Regions from separate parts of the Arthrobacter sp. TmtSoilC79 genome, predicted to be linked through region 4. Evidence: riboswitches for the same ligand, from Rfam matches in the RefSeq annotation. Region 4 holds a riboswitch; each other region holds the start of a gene.
What was found. Region 4 has a riboswitch for cyclic di-AMP ahead of AC6JA3_RS16460 (M23 family metallopeptidase). Riboswitches for the same ligand answer to the same signal wherever they lie in the genome.

Region 1: linked by a shared signal. The riboswitch ahead of AC6JA3_RS19550 (NlpC/P60 family protein) and the one ahead of AC6JA3_RS16460 (M23 family metallopeptidase) in region 4 are both predicted to bind cyclic di-AMP.
Region 2: linked by a shared signal. The riboswitch ahead of AC6JA3_RS17775 (aggregation-promoting factor C-terminal-like domain-containing protein) and the one ahead of AC6JA3_RS16460 (M23 family metallopeptidase) in region 4 are both predicted to bind cyclic di-AMP.
Region 3: linked by a shared signal. The riboswitch ahead of AC6JA3_RS01615 (hypothetical protein) and the one ahead of AC6JA3_RS16460 (M23 family metallopeptidase) in region 4 are both predicted to bind cyclic di-AMP.

Annotation. Positions count from the first base shown of each region.
Region 1 is NZ_AP046051.1:4,268,648-4,273,213, forward strand. It holds gene AC6JA3_RS19540 (universal stress protein) at 1-136, opposite strand, end outside; gene AC6JA3_RS19545 (NAD(P)/FAD-dependent oxidoreductase) at 551-1,243, shown strand; gene AC6JA3_RS19550 (NlpC/P60 family protein) at 1,439-2,224, opposite strand; cyclic di-AMP (ydaO/yuaA leader) riboswitch at 2,228-2,396, opposite strand; gene AC6JA3_RS19555 (copper resistance CopC family protein) at 2,571-3,203, opposite strand; gene AC6JA3_RS19560 (NCS2 family permease) at 3,318-4,566, shown strand, end outside.
Region 2 is NZ_AP046051.1:3,888,258-3,892,823, forward strand. It holds gene AC6JA3_RS17770 (sensor histidine kinase) at 1-1,452, shown strand, start outside; cyclic di-AMP (ydaO/yuaA leader) riboswitch at 1,585-1,745, shown strand; gene AC6JA3_RS17775 (aggregation-promoting factor C-terminal-like domain-containing protein) at 1,751-2,587, shown strand; gene AC6JA3_RS17780 (glycosyltransferase) at 2,758-4,002, shown strand; gene AC6JA3_RS17785 (MerR family DNA-binding transcriptional regulator) at 4,021-4,566, shown strand, end outside.
Region 3 is NZ_AP046051.1:327,306-331,871, forward strand. It holds gene AC6JA3_RS01610 (PucR family transcriptional regulator) at 1-1,069, shown strand, start outside; gene AC6JA3_RS01615 (hypothetical protein) at 1,290-2,780, opposite strand; cyclic di-AMP (ydaO/yuaA leader) riboswitch at 2,783-2,927, opposite strand; gene AC6JA3_RS01620 (hypothetical protein) at 3,057-3,287, opposite strand; gene AC6JA3_RS01625 (ATP-dependent DNA ligase) at 3,333-4,397, shown strand; gene AC6JA3_RS01630 (DUF6480 family protein) at 4,519-4,566, opposite strand, start outside.
Region 4 is NZ_AP046051.1:3,615,911-3,620,476, reverse strand. It holds gene AC6JA3_RS16475 (MFS transporter) at 1-140, shown strand, start outside; gene serC (phosphoserine transaminase) at 208-1,338, opposite strand; gene AC6JA3_RS16465 (iron-dependent transcriptional repressor DtxR) at 1,632-2,327, shown strand; cyclic di-AMP (ydaO/yuaA leader) riboswitch at 2,540-2,754, shown strand; gene AC6JA3_RS16460 (M23 family metallopeptidase) at 2,759-3,589, shown strand; cyclic di-AMP (ydaO/yuaA leader) riboswitch at 3,735-3,896, shown strand; gene AC6JA3_RS16455 (C40 family peptidase) at 3,901-4,566, shown strand, end outside.

The sequences.
Region 1 (4,566 bases), 650 kb from region 4:
CGGCCTCGCGTGCGGCCCAAACCAAGGCACATTGTCCGTGCTCTGAACCGTCCACTCCAACGACAATGCCACCTGGCGCCACTGCCTGGTCCTGGCCGTCCTGTGGCTCTTCAATGTCTCTGCTGTGCTGGTCCATGGGGCCCGCCTTCCACCTGCTGCTTGATGTTCCGGCCATTCTGCCAGAGGTTCTCCACCACGGATTCCCTCACGGCTTCATTGTCAATGGCCGGGGCAGAAGAAACCTGGTAATTCCTCCTCCCAAGGCCCACTATTCTCGGTCGGCACCGCCGAATCAAGGCGACTTTGGGCTATGTGCATAACGGTCCGGGCTCGGTTGCCGCGACCCCATTTTGCGCTGCGGATGAACACCGGAAACACGCAGACGTCCGAGGCTATCCATGGCAGAAAAAGTTCGGTAGTGTTCGAGTCACCGAATGGCCGGCAAACGTGTTCCAAACCACACTCCGGCCATTTATTTGCGGCCGCTTGGGGACTCGGACGCGAGCCCACGCGATGCCGAACGGCACACACGTCAAGGAGGAACCAAGCAGTGTCACTCACGCCTGATTCCGCCACGGAACGCACCACCACCGTGGTCATCGGAGCCGGCCTGTCCGGCTTGGCAGTTGCCAGTGAGCTCAGCCGCTACGGCGTGGGCTCCATAGTGGTGGACGGGTTCGGTGCGTTGTCGGCAACTGGCCCTTCAGTCCACACAGGCATGCTTCAACGCTGTGATGCCGGCGATCCCGCAGCCATGCAGGAACGCAACGAGATCCTCCGCCACCTGCGGAACTACGCCGCCAGCCATCACTTGGACGTCCGCAGCACCACACGGGCGGTGCGCCTTGATTTCCTGGGCTCGGACCCCTCCCAGCAGATTGGCTACGGCCTGGCCGCCAGTATGACCACTGCCGGCCTCAGGACAGGGCTCCACGCCTCCGGCCCCTTGGAATCCACGCGCCGCCAATGGGCTGTGCACACTGCCAGCGGCGTCCTTTTGGCCGACCACATTGTGGTGACACGCTGTGCGCAGAGCCAGTTGCGCCGCATGCTGGCGGAACTGGGCATAGCGATCGGCCAGAACCTGGCCGCGGCCATGCGGGCTGTCGGAATGCACCTCGTCGGAGTCGGCGAACTCATCACGCCCACACCGAAGGAAGTGCTTCGGCAGGCAAAGGCCGTAGGCCAGACGATCTCATCCAGGGTCGCCCTTGCCGCAGGGCCGGGCATAGCCACCGCTTAGCGGACAATGGCTCCGGGGCCGCCCCTGAAGCGCCGTTTGGGCGAAGAAGGCCCCGCCTGCGCCGGGATTCATGGCGCGCCCTACCGGCGTCGAACCTGACTCTGAACTTTTACTCACATAACTTAACGCCAAAGGCCGGTGTCCTCGAAGATTGGTTCTTCGAAGACACCGGCCTTTGAACTGAAGCGTGAGGCTTTATGCGCCAGCGCGTACGTAGGTCAGGGGACCCGTAGCAGTCAACCAGCTGATCGGGTGGATACCGGTCTGGTTGCCGTTGATGCCACCGCTGATTGCCTGGCCGTTGCCGATGTAGATGGCAACGTGGCCGGACTGGACGATCATGTCACCGGGCTGGGGTGAGCTGACAACCTTGCCGTAGTTCATGAACTGCATGGGACCGAGGTCGCCAACAGGGATGCCTGCGGAACCGAGGGCCCGCTCCACCATGGCGGTGCAGTCCTGCATGATGCCGATCTGGGCGTAAGCCGAGGCAACCATGGCAGCGTTGACGCCACCGACAGCCGGGGCAGCAGCTGCTGCAGGAGCAGGAGCAGCGGCGGCCGGAGCGGCAGCAGCAGCCTTGGCAACAGGAGCCGTTGCAGCTGCGGTGGTGACTGCAGCCTTCTTGGCGACGGGAGCCGGAGCAACCGGAGCCGGCTTTTCGATGACCGGAGCTGCTACGGAAGCAACAGCAGGACGCTCGAAGTTGACGGTGGCGGTGGCCAGTGCGGTCACAACCTGGGTGGGAGCCTCGGAAACGGTCTCAGCGACCGTGGCGGGGCTGGAGTCCCGCTGAACCGGAGCTTCAGCTGCGTGGGCAGCAATGGAGCCGGTCAGGACAAGGCCAGAGGCTGCTGCGATGACAGCTGCCTGGCGGCCAGCGCCGGAAGCGTTGCTGGCGACTGCCTTGGAGATCGAGATGAACGGATTAGGACGTACGCTGTCCGCCTTACGACGGCCGCGAAGAATGCGTGAAGACATGAAAGAGCCTCTCCCGATGCCTGCGAGGTTAGCTGTCGGATTCGGATGGGAGTCACCCGGCCACTACGCCCCGCTGTTACGCGGAAGCTTCGTGACTTCACCCCAAGGCACGCTCGAAAGCGACCTAAAATGGGTTCCCCGTCTCTGCCGTAAGGTTTGTCTGCGAACGGATTCCGGACTGCGGCAGAGCTAGGCAATCAGGCCGGAAGTGCCCGCTACGTGGAACAGGCACAGGTACAACCCTACGCGATGATCACGCCGAAGTCACATTTAAGTAACGAGAACCGCGCCTCTGGCGTGTCGCGGTGACCATTTCGAGATCTTCGCAGCTACGTAGAAAACCCCGTTATTCCGCGGCGGAATCGCCCTCAGAGTCGTTTGACGCAGCCAGTTTCCGGCGTGCAGTAACAGCCAGAAAAATAACGAGACCAACAGCAACCACTGCCAGCCCAACAATGCTCCAGGGGAAGGGCTGGGAGGCGTCGGCGGCAGGCTCGCTCTTGCCCGTTCCCGGCGCCCCGGTTCCTGCGGTGGGCACAGCTGCGGAGGATGAAGCCGGGGCCGACGGCGAGGCACCTGCCGAGCCACCCGGCGTCGTGCTTCCTGCGGTGGCGGTGAACGTAAAGGTGCCCTCGATGGGGTGGGAATCGCTGCTGACGACGCGCCACACGACCGTATATTCGCCGGCGGGAGCGCCTTCGCGCAGCTTCTGAACGGCCTGGTTGTCGATGATTTCCACAGGGCCGTCGGCCCAGTTTTCGCCGGCCGCCGTGACCGTCACGCCCGAACCGATCGCGAGCGGCCGGTTGTTGAACGTTATGGAGACCGACGCCGGAACTTCCGCCACCACTGTGCCGTTGGCCGGCGTCGTGGATTCTGCGACGTCGTGGGCAGATGCCGGGGCCGCGGAAAACAGCAGGGCAGAGGCGAAGGCAAGAGCGGCGACGACGGCGGCCAGAAGCGGGCGGATGGTACGCATGGGGCGGTTTCTCCTAGTGTTGGCTTCCTTACAGACTAGGCGAATCGTCCGGAGGCCCTTTACCGGACCGCATAGGATTTGAAAGCACACTCCCCTCGATCCCCGGAGTCCTTCATGCTTAAACAAGGTTCGGCAGTAGACCGCTACTTCAAAATTACTGAACGTGGATCCACGTACTCACGGGAAATTCGTGGCGGCTTCGCGACGTTCTTCGCCATGAGCTACATCGTGGTGCTGAACCCGTTGATCCTCTCCGGGGCTGATTCGAGCGGGGCGTCCCTCGGATTCACCGCCGTCGCCGCCACCACGGCGTTCGTAGCGGGCATCCTGACCATCCTCATGGGCGCCTGGGCAAAGCACCCGTTCGCCGTGGCAACAGGATTGGGCGTCAACGCGTTCGTCGCCGTAACAGTGGCCTCGCACCCGCAACTGACCTGGCCGGACATGATGGGCCTTGTGGTGTTGTCCGGTGTGACCATGCTCATCCTGGTGCTCACCGGTTTCCGCACTGCCGTGTTCAAGGCCGTTCCGGAAGCCCTGAAGACCGCCATCGTGGTGGGCATTGGTCTCTTCATTGCGTTGATCGGGCTGGTCAATGCAGGGTTTGTCCGGCGGATTCCGGATGCTGCCGGAACCACGGTTCCCCTGGGACTTGGCGTGGATGGCAAGCTCATGGGCTGGCCTACCCTGGTGTTCGCAGTGGGCCTGATCCTGACCATCGCGCTGGTGGTCCGCAAGGTCCGCGGCGCCATCCTGATCGGCATTGTGGTTTCCACTGCACTGGCCGCCATCCTCGAATTCACCCTCCACATCGGCCCCAGCTTTGACGGCAAGAACGTCAACCCCCGCGGCTGGTCCCTGGTTGCCCCCACCCTTTCGGAGTGGGGCGCCCCGGACCTGTCCCTCATTGGCAAGGCCAACCCGTTCGGCGCCTTCGAGCACTTGGGGTTCATCGCCGCGGCACTCCTGGCGTTCGTGATCCTGCTGAGCATCTTCTTCGACGCCATGGGCACCATGGTGGGCCTGGCCAACGAGGCCGGAACGGTGGACAAGGACGGCAACATCCCCAACGTTGACCGCGTCCTCCAAGTCGATGCCCTCGGGGCGATCGTGGGCGGCGGCGCTTCGGTTTCCTCCAACCAGATCTTTGTCGAGTCCGGCGCCGGGATCGGCGAAGGCGCCCGCACCGGCCTCGCCTCGATCGTCACCGGCTTGCTGTTCCTGGTGGCCATGTTCTTCACCCCGCTCATCAACCTTGTCCCGTTCGAAGCCGTAGCCCCGGCCCTGGTGGTTGTGGGCTTCATGATGGTTTCGCAGGTGGGCAAGATCGATTGGCAGGACTGGGGCGTTGGCATCCCGGCCT
Region 2 (4,566 bases), 270 kb from region 4:
AACCCCTCCACGTGGCATTTGCGTACCCGGCTGGTCCTGGTGGCGATGGCACTGCTGGTCGCTATCTGCGGGGCGGTAGGTGTGGTCAGCTACGCCTCCATGGACATGGTGTTCAACAAGCAGCTCGACAGGCAGCTCGAGCAGGCGTCCAGCCGCGCGAATGACTTCGGCAGGCCGCCGTCGAACTTTCCCTCCTCACCTTCGGGGAAACCGGACCCGCTGGAGGCCAGGGGTCAGGCCGCCGGAACACTCAACGCCAGGATCGACGGGTCCACTGTCCGCAGTTCAGGGCTCATTGACGCCCAAGGCAACCGTGTTGGGCTGTCCCCCGCGGATGAGCAAGTGCTGTTGGCGCTGCCCAAGAGCGGTGATCCGGTGGATCGTTCCCTCTCCAACGGGGACTATCGGCTGGTAGCGGTCGAGGCACCCTATGGCGACGTGATCGTCACGGGTCTGCCTCTCGCGGACAAACAGAGCGCCGAGGCCTCACTGGTCTGGACAATGGTGTTGGTCTCGCTGGGCGGACTGGTGGTCATCGGCCTCGCCGGCACCGTCATCATCCGCCGGACCATGCGGCCTCTGGAGCAGCTCTCCGAGGTGGCCACCAAGGTTTCACGTCTTCCGCTCGACGCCGGTGAAGTGGCACTTGCGGTGCGCGTACCGCCGTCGGCCGCCCATCCCGGAACGGAAGTGGGCAGCGTAGGCCATGCCCTGAACCTGATGCTGAACAACGTCTCCAGCGCTTTGGACGCCCGCCAGGAAAGCGAAACCAAGGTACGCCAGTTCGTCGCGGACGCCTCACACGAGCTCCGAACGCCGCTCACTGCCATCCGCGGTTACACCGAACTGCTGAGGATGACCGAAAGCTTCACTGACGACGGCCGCAAATCCCTGGCCCGCGTGCAAAGCCAGTCAGAGCGGATGACAACGCTGGTGGAGGATCTCCTGCTGCTCGCCAGGTTGGACGAGGGCCAACCGGTCAAGGTTACCGATGTGGACCTCACCCAGTTGGTGATCGAAACGGTCAGTGATGAGAAGGTCATGGCGCCGGACCACATATGGCAACTGCAACTGCCGGACGAACCCGTCACGGTCCGCGGCGACTCCACCCAGCTGCACCAGGTCCTGGCCAATCTTTTGTCCAATGCCCGCAAACACACCGATGCCGGCACTACCGTGGTTACGGCCGTCATGCTGTCCGCCGATGGCAGCGCAGTGGTGACCGTGACAGACAACGGGCCGGGCATTCCAGAGGATTTCCAAGGCCGGATCTTCTCCCGCTTTGCCCGGGCGGATGCCGCGAGATCGGGGTCTGAAGGGACGTCGGGGCTGGGGTTGTCGATCGTGGAATCCATCGTGGAAGCGCACGGCGGTAGCGTGGAGGTCACGTCGCGTCCGGGTCGAACCGAATTCGCCCTGCGGCTACCTACCGTCACCGCCGAAGAGATGTAACGAACACGGCAAGGCGACTCACCGGCGCCGTGATCTCTGTTACCTAAATGTGACTTCTGCGAATTCCTCCTGTACCGTCGAAAGGGTGGGTCGCCCCAACTGGCCCGCATCCGGGATGCGCCGAGCTCTGCCACTTCCCGGAGTCCGTTCTTACTCCGAGGCAGAGACGGGGGACCCAGAGTCTCCGGGCCCAGGCATCATGCCGGGCCCTTGGGGTGAAGCCGCAGCGACATGCGCGGCCGGATGACCTCATCCGAACCCGACAGCTAACTCCGCAGGCGCTGAGAGGTAATCACACATGTCTGAATTTAACGATCAGACGCGCCCTTCCGCGCGTCACCGCGATGAGCACAACGCACCGTTGACCAAGTCGCAAACCGTCCTCAAGAACGCTGCCCGCCAAGGTAAGTCCGGCCACCGCATGTCGGTTGTTGCCGGCGTCGTGGCCGCCGCGTTGGGCGTCGCATCGCTCGGTACTGCTGCCAACGCCACCCTGAACCTCCCTGAGGCCAGCCGCGTTGCAGAGACCCAGGCAGCTGCCCAGGTCAGCACCAACAAGACAGCCGAAATCTCCGCTTCCTTGGACGCAGCCGCCGCAAAGGGCGCTGCCGACCGGGCCGCCGTGGACAAGGCCGCTGCTGAAAAGGCTGCCGCCGAGAAGGCCGCCGCCGATCAGGCTGCTGCTGAAAAGGCTGCCGCCGAGAAGGCCGCCGCCGACCAAGCCGCTGCGGAGAAGGCAGCTGCTGACGCTGCAGCCAAGCAGGCCGCCGACGCCGCTGCTGCCGCCGCCGCCGCCGAGGCCGCTGCTGCAGCCCCGAAAGCCGTGGATGACCCCGCCGCTGCCAAGGCCTACGCCGCAAGCATCCTGGGCAGCTACGGCTGGAGCGCCGGCGAAATGACTGCCCTGAACACCTTGTGGGAGAAGGAATCCAACTGGAAGACCACTGCCACAAACGCTTCCAGCGGCGCGTACGGCATCGTCCAGTCCCTGCCTGCTTCCAAGATGGCCTCTGCCGGTGCTGACTGGCAGACCAACTACCAGACCCAGATCAAATGGGGCCTGAACTACATCAAGGAGCGCTACGGATCCCCGTCGGCCGCCCTGGCCTTCCACCTGGCCAACAACTGGTACTAAACCAGGCAGTTTGAAGACCGCGCCGGTTGCCGCCGATCGCACCAGTCCCCACTGGAGCGAACGGCGGGAACCGGCGCGGTTTTTGCATTTCACAGGTGACCGCCGTAGCTCACAGTGACGTCACAGCTTCCGCCTAAAGCCCTCATAATCGGCCAGCCCATGCTGGAGATATGACGCTCACAAATCCAACCACCAGCGCTCCCCCACGACGGTTCCACTCCGCGCGCTTCGGTGGCGGGGCGTTGCTTGCTTCGCAGCCGGAACTCCCCAACGTAAGGCCGGAGAACCCGCAGTTGCCAAGGCGCTCCCCCGTGGACACCGGGGCCGGCGTCCCGGTCCTCGATCTCACCGTCCCCGTGTTCAATGAGGAAGCGCACCTGGAGAAGAACCTCCGCACGCTTCACGGCCATCTCTCCGGCACTTTTCCGCACACCTTCCGGATCACGGTCGCTGACAACTCCAGCACGGACAGCACCCTGAGGATCGCCGAACGCCTGGCACGGGAACTTCCGGAACTGCGGGTGGTCCGGTTCCAGGAAAGAGGGCGCGGAAACGCCCTCCGCCGCCTCTGGCAATCCTCACCGTCACCCGTGCTGGCCTATATGGAAGCGGATCTGTCCACCGACTTGTCCGCCTTGGCTCCCCTCCTTGCGCCGCTGCTTTCAGGCCACTCCGACCTGGCTGTCGGCACGCGCCTGGCACCTGCCTCGCGCGTGGTCCGCAGTGGTGGCCGCGAATTCACCTCCCGCAGCTACAACGCCCTGCTCCGCGCCGTCCTGGGCACACGCATTTCCGATGCCCAGTGCGGATTCAAAGCCGTCCGCGCGGACGTTGCGCACCTTCTCCTCCCGCATACCAAGGACGACGGCTGGTTTTTTGACACCGAGCTCCTCGTCATCGCCGAACGCTGTGGTTTACGCATTCATGAAGTCCCGGTCGACTGGACCGATGACCCCAACTCAAGTGTCGACGTCGTACGAACCGCGCTTGCCGACCTGCGGGGCATGGCGCGGCTGACCCGAGACCTTCGCCCCGGACGTTTTCCCGTCAGGGAGCTTCGGCCAGGACGGGACCGGACGGCTCCCGGAACCGGCCTTCCCGGGCGTGTGCTTGGTGCGGTGGCGTGGACGCTGCTTTATGCCCTGTTCTTCGTGCTGCTCCGCAGTGTCGTGGATCCTTTGCCGGCGAACTTCATCGCCCTTGCCCTCATGGCCTCGACTACCCGCCTGCGCATCCAAGGACCGGTCATGCTTCTCCTGACGACGCTGCTGAGTACGGCTGCGCTTGCGATCCTGCCGGTAATGACGACGGCGGACCGCTGGCTTGAAGGAGCCGTGATGGCTGCCGCTGGACTCGCCGGGCATATCGGCGGGTATGTGGCTGGCCGAAGAAGGCTTGCACCTGACGTTACGTGAGGATTTAGCGTAGTTCCCATGGGAACAGCGGAGAGCGGACAGTGGAGTATCGGCGAACTCGCCAAAGCCTGCGGAGTCAGCGTGCGGACGCTCCATCACTACGATGAGATCGGCCTGCTGACCGCGAGCGGCCGGACGCCTTCCGGTCATCGACGGTACGGGGAGGGCGATCTTCGACGACTGTACCGGATCAGGGCCCTTCACATGCTCGGGATTCCGCTTGCTTCCATTACGACAGCGCTGGATGGACCCGGGAACGATGATGATGATCTCGGTTCCATGCGTGTCCTGCTGGACCGGCAATTACGGCATGTTCAACAGCACGCCCAACAAGTCCAGGCGCTTCAGGACCGGCTGGGTGAGCTGCTCAACCGACTGGACGCTCCAGCCATGCCCACCGCCGCCCAATTCATGTCAACTTTGGAGATGATCACCGTGTTCGAAAAACACTTCACACCGGAACAGCGTCAACAGCTTGCGGAGAAACGCCAGGAGCTGGGAGCAGAGAAGATCGAGGACTCAAAACGTCAATGGACCGCGCTGGTGGAAGAAGGCCTGGAGCAT
Region 3 (4,566 bases), 3.3 Mb from region 4:
CAAACGCGTCCCCGGCGATGTCAGCCTCTGGCAACTGTCCCACGGCATCGCCACGGCTGTGCGTCCCGTAGTGGTTCCCGCAAACGAGGAACTGGGGATGTTGGGCCGGGTCTGCGTGCCGCTCCTGGTGCGCGGATTCCGCGTGGGCTACTTGTGGGTCCAGCTGGACCTTGAAGAGCAAAGCGCGACGGCGATACTCGCCGAGTTGCCCGGCGTGCGTGACGAGCTGGACCTGTTGGCGGGGTTGCTCCTTGATTCCAATACGGCAGAGTCGGAGTTCCGGCGCAGGCGTGAGCAGGAGTTCCTGTCGGCCTGTAGTGGTGAATCGAATGCCGTGGCAGCCGTGGCCGGGTGGAAGGAAATCCAGGGCCGGGGTCCGTGGCAACTGGTGACCATCCTGGACGCGGAAGGTGCGAGGTCCGACGTCGATCCTCTCGCCGCGACCCTGACCCACCGTTCGGCCGCCCTGCAGTCCACCATCGGTGTCAACGCCGCGTTGTTCAGCGCAGGAACCGAAACGCATTCAGTGGTGCTGTTCCGCGAGTCCGGTGGCCGGGCGGACCATGCGCAGGTGCTGGTGCACTACCAACTGGAACTCGCCAAGCGCGCCGGACGGACTGTGGACCGCGTGATCCTGGGCATCAGCGAGCCGTTCCAAGTGATACGTCAACTGGCGGGGGCGTACCGGCAATCGAAGGTTGCGGCGCAGGCGGCAGCTGTGGACAGGCCTCTCGGTGAGCTCGTGGACAGCCGGAACGTGGGTGTCTATCAGCTCTTCGACCGACTCCTGGCGCCGGGCGGCTGGGATGACACCGGCTCCGTGCACTTCCGGACCCTGGAGGACCAGGACAAGAACGGCGAACTCCTGCCTGTCCTGGAACTGCTATATGACAGCGACGGTTCAGTACAGGACGTCGCCGCCAAGCTTCACCTCCACAGGAGCAGCATCTACAACAGGCTGGGACGGATCCGCCAGCTGATCGGTGCTGACCCACTCAGCGGCTCGATCCGCCTCGAACTGCACGCCGCCTTGAAAGCCCGCCGATGGGCCGGCCGGCCGCGGATCTGAGCACTGAACGGGGCGCTGAACGGGGCGCTGAACGCGATTGAGGCAGGCACCCATTGTGGGTGCCTGCCTCAGTGAACTGCGCTAAACCGTGCCCGTTACGAGCGCCCCAAGCGCTGGCAGCTCCAACGGCCCAACCGACGCCGGAACGTGGCCGTGCGGCTGCTGCTGCAGTACCGGCTGTGCCATCCGGCGTGGGTGGTGATGCGGGGCAGGCGCGTGCTCATTTGAGGGCGTCCTTTGCTGCGTCAAGGATCTCGTCGAGCGCAGACTGCGTGGGCGCCGGCGTGGACGCGCCGGGCTTGCCCGTTGGCTTGGGCTTGGAGGTCTGGGTGGGGGTAGGGGTTGGTGTTGGCGTGGGCGTCGAGGTAGCCGGAGGGGTGGTGGGTGCCGGGGTGGTCGGCGCAGGCGTGGCCGGCGGCGTAGTGATGGTGTCCGATGGCACGTCGGACGGTGCCGGTGCAGGCGCCGAGGGCGTGGGTACCTGACTGGTGCCCGGTGCCGCAGCGATGGTCGCCGGCACTGCGGATGGGACCCAGACGGGGTCAGCCAAGGAAACCTTAGGCGTGGGAACGGACGACGGCGACACTGGCGCAGGTGCCTCCGGAACCGTGGCCGGTTGGCCGGCCGCTGACGTCGCAGCAGCTGAGGCAGACGGAGAAGAAGCCCTGGAGTAGGAAGCACTGGGGGCTGGTGATGCGGAACCCGAATTCCTGTCGGCACCGCTGGCTTCCTGGGCGGGCGCCTCCTGGCCGAAGAACGGCAACTCAAGGGCCTGCCCCACAGTGCCGGCCGTCAGGACCAGGCCGAGCGCGCCTGCCACTACGGCCATGCGCTGGCTCATGTGCTTGACCGAAGCCGCCTTCTGCAGGACTGCCTGGGGCTCCCGGCCAAGCGGGGACCCGCCCAGCCCTGATCGTGAACCCTGCCCGGAGCGTGAACCAGCGGTGACGCCGGACTGTTCCCTAACATCCTTTCGGCTTGCCAGGAAAGCCGATGCCGTGGCTGCCGCAGCAACCCGCGCCGGGGATGTGGCGCGAGCCTGCAAAGCAGGTGCAGCCGAGACGGGTACAGGCACTGTGTGGGATTCGGGGGTGGCTTCAGGCGCCGGATCTGCGGACACCAGTGGAATGGCGGTTGTGGCCGGCTCCGGTGTGGTGGGCAGGGGGTTTGCCGGCTGCTTGGGAGCGTTGACGGTCGGAATGGCGGCTGTGGCCGGCTCCGGCGAGGTGGTCAGGGGGTTTGCCGGCTGCTTGGGAGCCTGGACGATCGGAATGGCGGCCGTGGCCGGCTCCGGCGAGGTGGTCAGGGGGTTTGCCGGCTGCCCGGAAGCCTCGACGATGGGAATGGCGGCTGTGGCCGGCTCCGGTGTGGTGGTCAGGGGGTTTGCCGGCTGCTTGGGAGCCTGGACGATGGGAATGGCGGCTGTCGGAGGCCCGGGCGTGGTGGATGCGCGGGCTTCTGCTTGCGCGGCCCGTTCCCGCTCGGCTGCACGCGCAGCCGCACGCGTGGTGGGCGTCGCGATGGTAGGCGCCGCCGCAGCGGGGGCGTCCGGCGTCGTGCCTGAAATTTCGGGTGCGGCAGTCCTGGTCGTGCCGGAATCCGGCTGCAGGCTGATACCGGATCCGCTGGGTTGGGCCCGACGGCGTCCGGTTGGCTTGGTGCGCTCGCCGTCAATTCGGGCGCGGCGCGGCTGATCCATGGTTGGGGACATGGTGGTTGCCTCTCAACGCCTTCGAGGTTAGCTGTCGGGTTCGGACGAGGCCGTCCGGCCGCAGTAGCGGCTTCACCCCAAGGACTTGGAAAAGTCCGGGAACTTGTGGGTCCCCCGCCTCTGCCGCGGGTCTGGCGGATTCCGGAGTGCGGCAGAGCTCGGCGTCATTCCGGAAGCGGCCCAGCGGACATACGGGTCGCCCTACGACGGTACATGAGCAGGAAAGTAAAGTCACATTAATATAACGGACGGTAGGTCTCTGCAGGCGGGAGGGCCTTAGCCCTTAGGCTTCGGGGCCGGAGCGGGCGCCGGGAGCTCGTGCTGGATCCTTTGGATCTGGTGGGCCTGGTGCGTTTCCGGTCGGAAGATCTCGTCGGCGATTCCCAGCATCCCGCCGGCTGCGGCACGCCTGACACCCCGGCGGTTCTGCCGGGAAACCCAGTACCAAGCCATGGCCAGGAGGGCGGGAACTCCAAGTACGGCCGCCAACACGGCCAAGATATCCATCGCCTAAGACTAGCTTCGGCGTGCACCGGCAGGTAGACATTGTTTATGGACCTGCCCGTGATGCCACCCGTCTCGCCCATGCTTGCCAAATCCGTCCCCGCCATCCCGGACGTTGGGCACTACGAGCCCAAATGGGACGGCTTCAGGACCATCGTCTTCAAGGACGGGGATGAAATCGTCCTGGGCAGCCGCAACGAGAAGCCCATGACCCGCTACTTCCCTGAACTGGTGGAAGCTCTGCGGAAGAACCTCCCGGACAAATGCGTGATCGACGGCGAGATTGTCCTGATCGAGGGCAGCCGGCTTGAGTTCGAGGTCCTGCAGCAACGGATCCATCCCGCGGACAGCCGGGTGAGGATGCTGGCCGAAAAGACTCCGGCGTCGATGGTTGCGTTCGACATCCTTGCCCTCGGCGACGACGATCTGATGGGCAGGCCGTTCTCGGAGCGTCGCGCCATCCTTGAGCGTGCGCTCAAGGCAGCAGAGCCGCCCGTTTACGTCACTCCCGCAGTCAACGACCTCGACCGGGCGCAGGAGTGGTTCGTGCAATTGGAAGGCGCAGGCCTGGATGGCGTCCTGTCCAAGCCGTTGGATGGGACATACCAGCCCAACAAGCGCGTGATGTTCAAGACCAAGCACGAGCGCACCGCCGACTGCGTGGTGGCCGGATTCAGGTGGCACAAGACCGCTAAGGTCGTGGGGTCCATGTTGTTGGGTCTTTATAACGACGCCGGCAAACTCCAGCACGTCGGGGTGGTTGCCTCCTTCCCCATGGCGAGGAGGGAAAGCCTGGTGGCAGAGCTTGAGCCTTACCAGGTGGACCTCAGCGAGCACCCGTGGGGCGAGTGGGCCAGCCAGGGTGAGGGTGTTGCGGGGTCCAGGATGCCGGGCGCCCAAAGCCGGTGGAGCGGAGGCAAGGATTTCTCCTTTGTGCCATTGCGTCCCGAACTGGTGATCGAGGTGGCGTACGACTACATGGAGGGGGACAGGTTCCGGCACACCACCCAGTTCCGCAGGTGGCGGCCGGACCGGACCCCCGAAAGCTGCACCTACTCACAACTGGAAGAGCCGGCTGCGTACGACCTCGGGGAGATCCTGAGGTTGCCGTAGCTGGCCTGCCCGGACTGCGCAGCCGACCCGCTCAGCCGACCTGCATGGACGTTCCGCTTGGCTGGCCTGCATGGACGTCCCGCTTGGACTTTCAGCCTGGCCGTTCAGCCGAGGCGGAGCGTTACTCTTCGTGTCCTTGATCGCTGCTCATGCTGCCCTCGGCCGGCGG
Region 4 (4,566 bases):
TCTGGATCATCCGCGCAAAGCAGCTGCGCCTCCGCTTTGATCGCCGCGCGCGTGGACTCAAGCATTTCCGGGTGGAGTCGCTGCTGGCCCGTCCCGTCACCGGGGAGGACGACGACGGCGTGGGCCGGCAGGGCGGATAAGGCGCCTTAAACTGCGGCGGCGTCGTCCGGAACCCCTCCGAACGACGCCGACCGGCAGTCTGTGGTCCTACTTCTTCAGTTCGCCCACCACGTAGTCGATGCTGGCAAGCAGGGCTGAAACGTCGTCGGGTTCAATGGCGACAAACGTGGCAATGCGCAGCTGGTTGCGGCCAAGCTTGCGGTAAGGCTCCGTGTCCACCACACCGTTGGCACGCAGGGCCTTGGCAATGGCTGCGGCATCAATGGAGTCGTCGAAGTCGATGGTGGCGATGACATTGGAGCGGTCTTCGGCATTGGTGACAAACGGCGTCGCGTACTCCGATGCCTCAGCCCAGGAGTAGATGCGGTTGGCCGAGTCCGCAGTGCGCTTGCTGGCGAAGTCCAGGCCACCGTTGCTGTTGAGCCACTGCACCTGGGCGTCCAAGGTGACCAGGGTGGACAACGAAGGAGTGTTGTACGTCTGGTTGAGCTTGGAGTTGTCAATGGCGGTCTGCAGGTCCAGGAAGTCCGGGATCCAGCGGCCGGACGCCTTGATCCGTGCAGCGCGCTCCAGGGCGGCCGGGGAGAACAGCCCCAGCCAGAGACCACCGTCTGAGGCGAAGTTCTTCTGCGGGGCGAAGTAGTAGACGTCGGACTCGGCGACGTCTACGTCCAACCCGCCTGCAGCGGAGGTGGCATCGACCAGGACCAGGGAGCCTTCGTCGGCGCCCTGGACCCGCTTGACGGGAGCGGCCACGCCCGTGGAGGTCTCATTCTGGGGCCAGGCGTAGACGTCGACTCCGGCCTCGGCCTGGGACACCGGACGGGTGCCCGGCTCGGCCTTGATGATCGAGGAAGCATCCAGGAAGGGAGCCTTGTTGGTGGCGGCAGCAAACTTCGAACCGAACTCACCGAAGGAAAGGTGCTGTGCTTTCTTCTCGACCAGGCCGAAGGCGGCGACGTCCCAGAAGGCCGTGGAACCGCCTACGCCGAGGACAACTTCATAGCCCTCCGGGGCACGGAAGAACTGGCTGAGTCCTTCGCGGACCGAACCCACGAGGTTCTTGACCGGAGCCTGGCGGTGGGACGTGCCCAGGATGGTGGACGACGCGGCAGACAGGGCCTCGATCTGTTCGGGACGGACCTTGGACGGTCCGGCACCGAAGCGTCCATCCTTGGGCAGCAGATCGGCGGGAATGGTGATGCTGTTGTCGCTCACGTGTGGCTCCAATGGGTATCGGCTAGAGATGGGTCGTGGCAGGTGGCATCAACTGCCCCTTCGACATCCCAATTCTGCCTGACCCGGTGCGACGGCAGGAACCTGTGGCCGTCATAGTCCGCCACGTGGAACGCCGCCAAACCATATGCGACCGGAATTATCCAGAGTAATTCCAAATAAGCTAGGCTAGGGGTTGGCGTTCAAGGGGCGGCGGTGCACTCCGCCTACCCCGGCAAGGGACGCTGTACGGTGGAGATTACGCAAGGAACTGCGTTCGAGGAGAGCTGAGCTGGATGACGGATCTGATCGATACCACTGAGATGTATCTTCGGACCATTTTGGAGCTTGAAGAAGAAAACATCGTGGCTCTCAGGGCCCGCATCGCCGAACGGCTGCGGCACTCCGGACCCACGGTTTCCCAGACCATCGGACGCATGGAGCGCGATGGCCTGGTGATTGTCTCCAACGACCGCCACCTCGAACTGACCGAGGTTGGGCGGAAGCGCGCCACCGAGGTCATGCGCAAGCACCGCCTCGCGGAGCGGCTCCTGGCTGACGTCATTGGCTTGGACTGGGCTTATGTCCACGACGAAGCATGTCGCTGGGAGCACGTGATGAGCGAGCGCGTAGAGCGCCGCCTGTACGAACTCCTGGAACACCCCACAGAATCCCCGTACGGCAACCCCATCCCGGGCCTGGAAGCGCTCGGCGGTCTTGCCACCCAGCCTTTCCCCCGCGTGGACGTCAACCTCCTGCAGGCCATGGAGGGTTACGCGGCGAACTCCCGGGTAGCGGTCACCCGCTTGGCGGAGCCCATCCAGGTTGAGCCTGAGCTTCTTACCCAGTTGGACGAGGGCGGAATCCGGCCCGGTGCCGCGGTCTCGCTGGAACGTGTGGGGGAGTACATTTCCGTCCGCGTCCCAGGCATTGAAGGTGCCCTGGAGCTTCCACCTGAGGTTGCGGCACACGTCTTCGTCTCTGTTGGCTGACAACCCTGCCTTGCTGCACGGTGGCATATCTCACTTTTGAACGCCCGGCGCGCATGTGACCTGCGGTTTTTCGGGATTAGTGATAAGGGGTTGCCGCCCGCATGCCCGTTCCTGTTGATAACGAATTTATTACTGCGGGCCTTAATCCCCTATAGTTATCTACTAGCGCTGATACCAAAGCGTTACCTGTTCCGGAGCCGAGCTCTGCCAGCGGAACAGGTGTGCCATCCACCACTGGCAGAGGCGGGGGAACCACAAGCGGCTGTCTAAAGAAGCAGCCTTGGGGTGAAGTCCGCAGCAGAAGTGCCCATTTACGCATGTTCCTCTTGGGATACCTGTGTGCCGTGAGCGCTTCGTGCGGGCCGGGTCTTGAAACTCTCTGACCCGAATCCGACAGCTAACTTCGCAGGCTTTTTAGAGAGGAATAGAGTTTGACAACGCAGAACGTCAGGGGCCGTCGCCGCGCGTCGGGCCCCGCTGCTGAGCTGCGGCCAGCCCGCGTCGTATCGGAGATCCGGCCACGCGACACCGAACGCCAGGTTCGCCGCCGTAAGAGCCCGCTGCGCCAGGTTGCCGACTTCGCTGCAGCCAGCGGCGTCGGGCAAAAGGCCGGAGTTGCGCTTGCCGCCACCGGCCTCGCCTTGACTGTCGGTCTGCCGGCCACAAGCCCCGTCATGGCCACCTCGGAATCAGGCCAGACCGAGTCTGCCCTGGCAGTATCCGGTGGCAGCCAGCCGGAGGTCTCCGCGGCCGCATCGGCCAAAATCGACTTCAGCCGGGCAGCGGTTGCCACGGCCGCCGACCCCGACGGCAAGTTGAAGCAACTGCTCAGCGCCCAGTCCGCGGGCAGCATCCAGCGTGCCTCCTCTGCAGGCACCATGGCCAGCCCCCTCGACACGCTGACCACAGCTTCCCCGTTCGGCTACCGCGTCAGCCCCCTCACCGGAGGCGCCGGCGACTTCCACCGCGGCCAGGACTTCGTGGCGCAGTGCGGCACGGCCGTCCACGCAGCAGCATCCGGCAAGGTCACCTTCGCCGGTTGGCACGAGTACGGCGGAGGCAACCGCGTGGTCATCGACCACGGCAACGGCCTTGAGACCACGTACAACCACCTGTCGTCCTTCACCGTCAAGGTGGGCCAGACGGTCACTCGCGGCGACACCGTGGCGCTCAGCGGTACCACTGGCGCCTCCACCGGTTGCCACCTCCACTTTGAAGTACAGGTCAACGGCGAAGTTGTTGACCCCATGGGCTGGCTTTAGTCCATTTGATGGTCGTCTCTCGCATTCGTGACACGCCTCGTGACCTGAATGTGACATTCGCGTTCAACTGTTGTACCGTACAAAGCGCATCGGCTTTTTAGGGGGCCGGTGCACTTGAGTGGATTGCCTAGCTCTGCCACTACTCAAGGTCCGTTCGCATAAATCGTCTGGCAGGGGCGGGGGAACCACTTCTGGTCTTCGTGAGAAGACCTTGGGGTTAAGTCGCAAAAGCTTCCTTGAAGCAGCGCGGCCGGATGACTCCCATCCGAATCCGACAGCTCACCTCGCAGGCATTGGGAGAGGCTACCTACGTGTCATCACGCACTACCCCTGCGCGCCATCGCGCTGAATCGGTTCGTACGAACCCCTTGAACTCGCTTTCCAAGGCTGTTTCATCCAACGCCGGTACCGTCGGCCGCCAGGCTGTCGTCCTGGCAGCAGCCTCAGGTCTCGTCCTCAGCGTTGGTCTGCCGGCCCAGGCAGCAGACACCGATGTTTCAAAGTCGGAAGCCTCCAGCACCCAGCAGATGGTCACCACTGCGGTAGTCACCGCAGAGCCCACGGCAACCGTCTCCTTCGAAAGCCCCGTAGTGGCCACGAAGGAAGCTCCCAAGGTTGTCCAGCGCGCTTCCCAGACCACCGGACGCACCTCGGCCTCCGGCGACCAGGCCACAGCAGGCGCTGTGACCGCCAAGTCCTCCGAAGCCAAGGATGCTGCTTCCAGCGCCGCCGCTTCCGGCCTCGCCGCGATCGCCTACACCGGCATCGGGCACCCTTACGTTTGGGGCGGCACCACCCCCAACGGTTGGGACTGCTCCGGATTCACCCAGTGGGTCTACGCCCAGGCCGGCATCAGCATCCCGCGCGTCAACGCCTGGACGGCCATGAAGCCCACCAGCACCCCTGCCCCCGGTGACCTGGTCATGCAGAACGGTGGAGCGCACGTAGGCATCTACGTGGGCAACGGCATGATGATC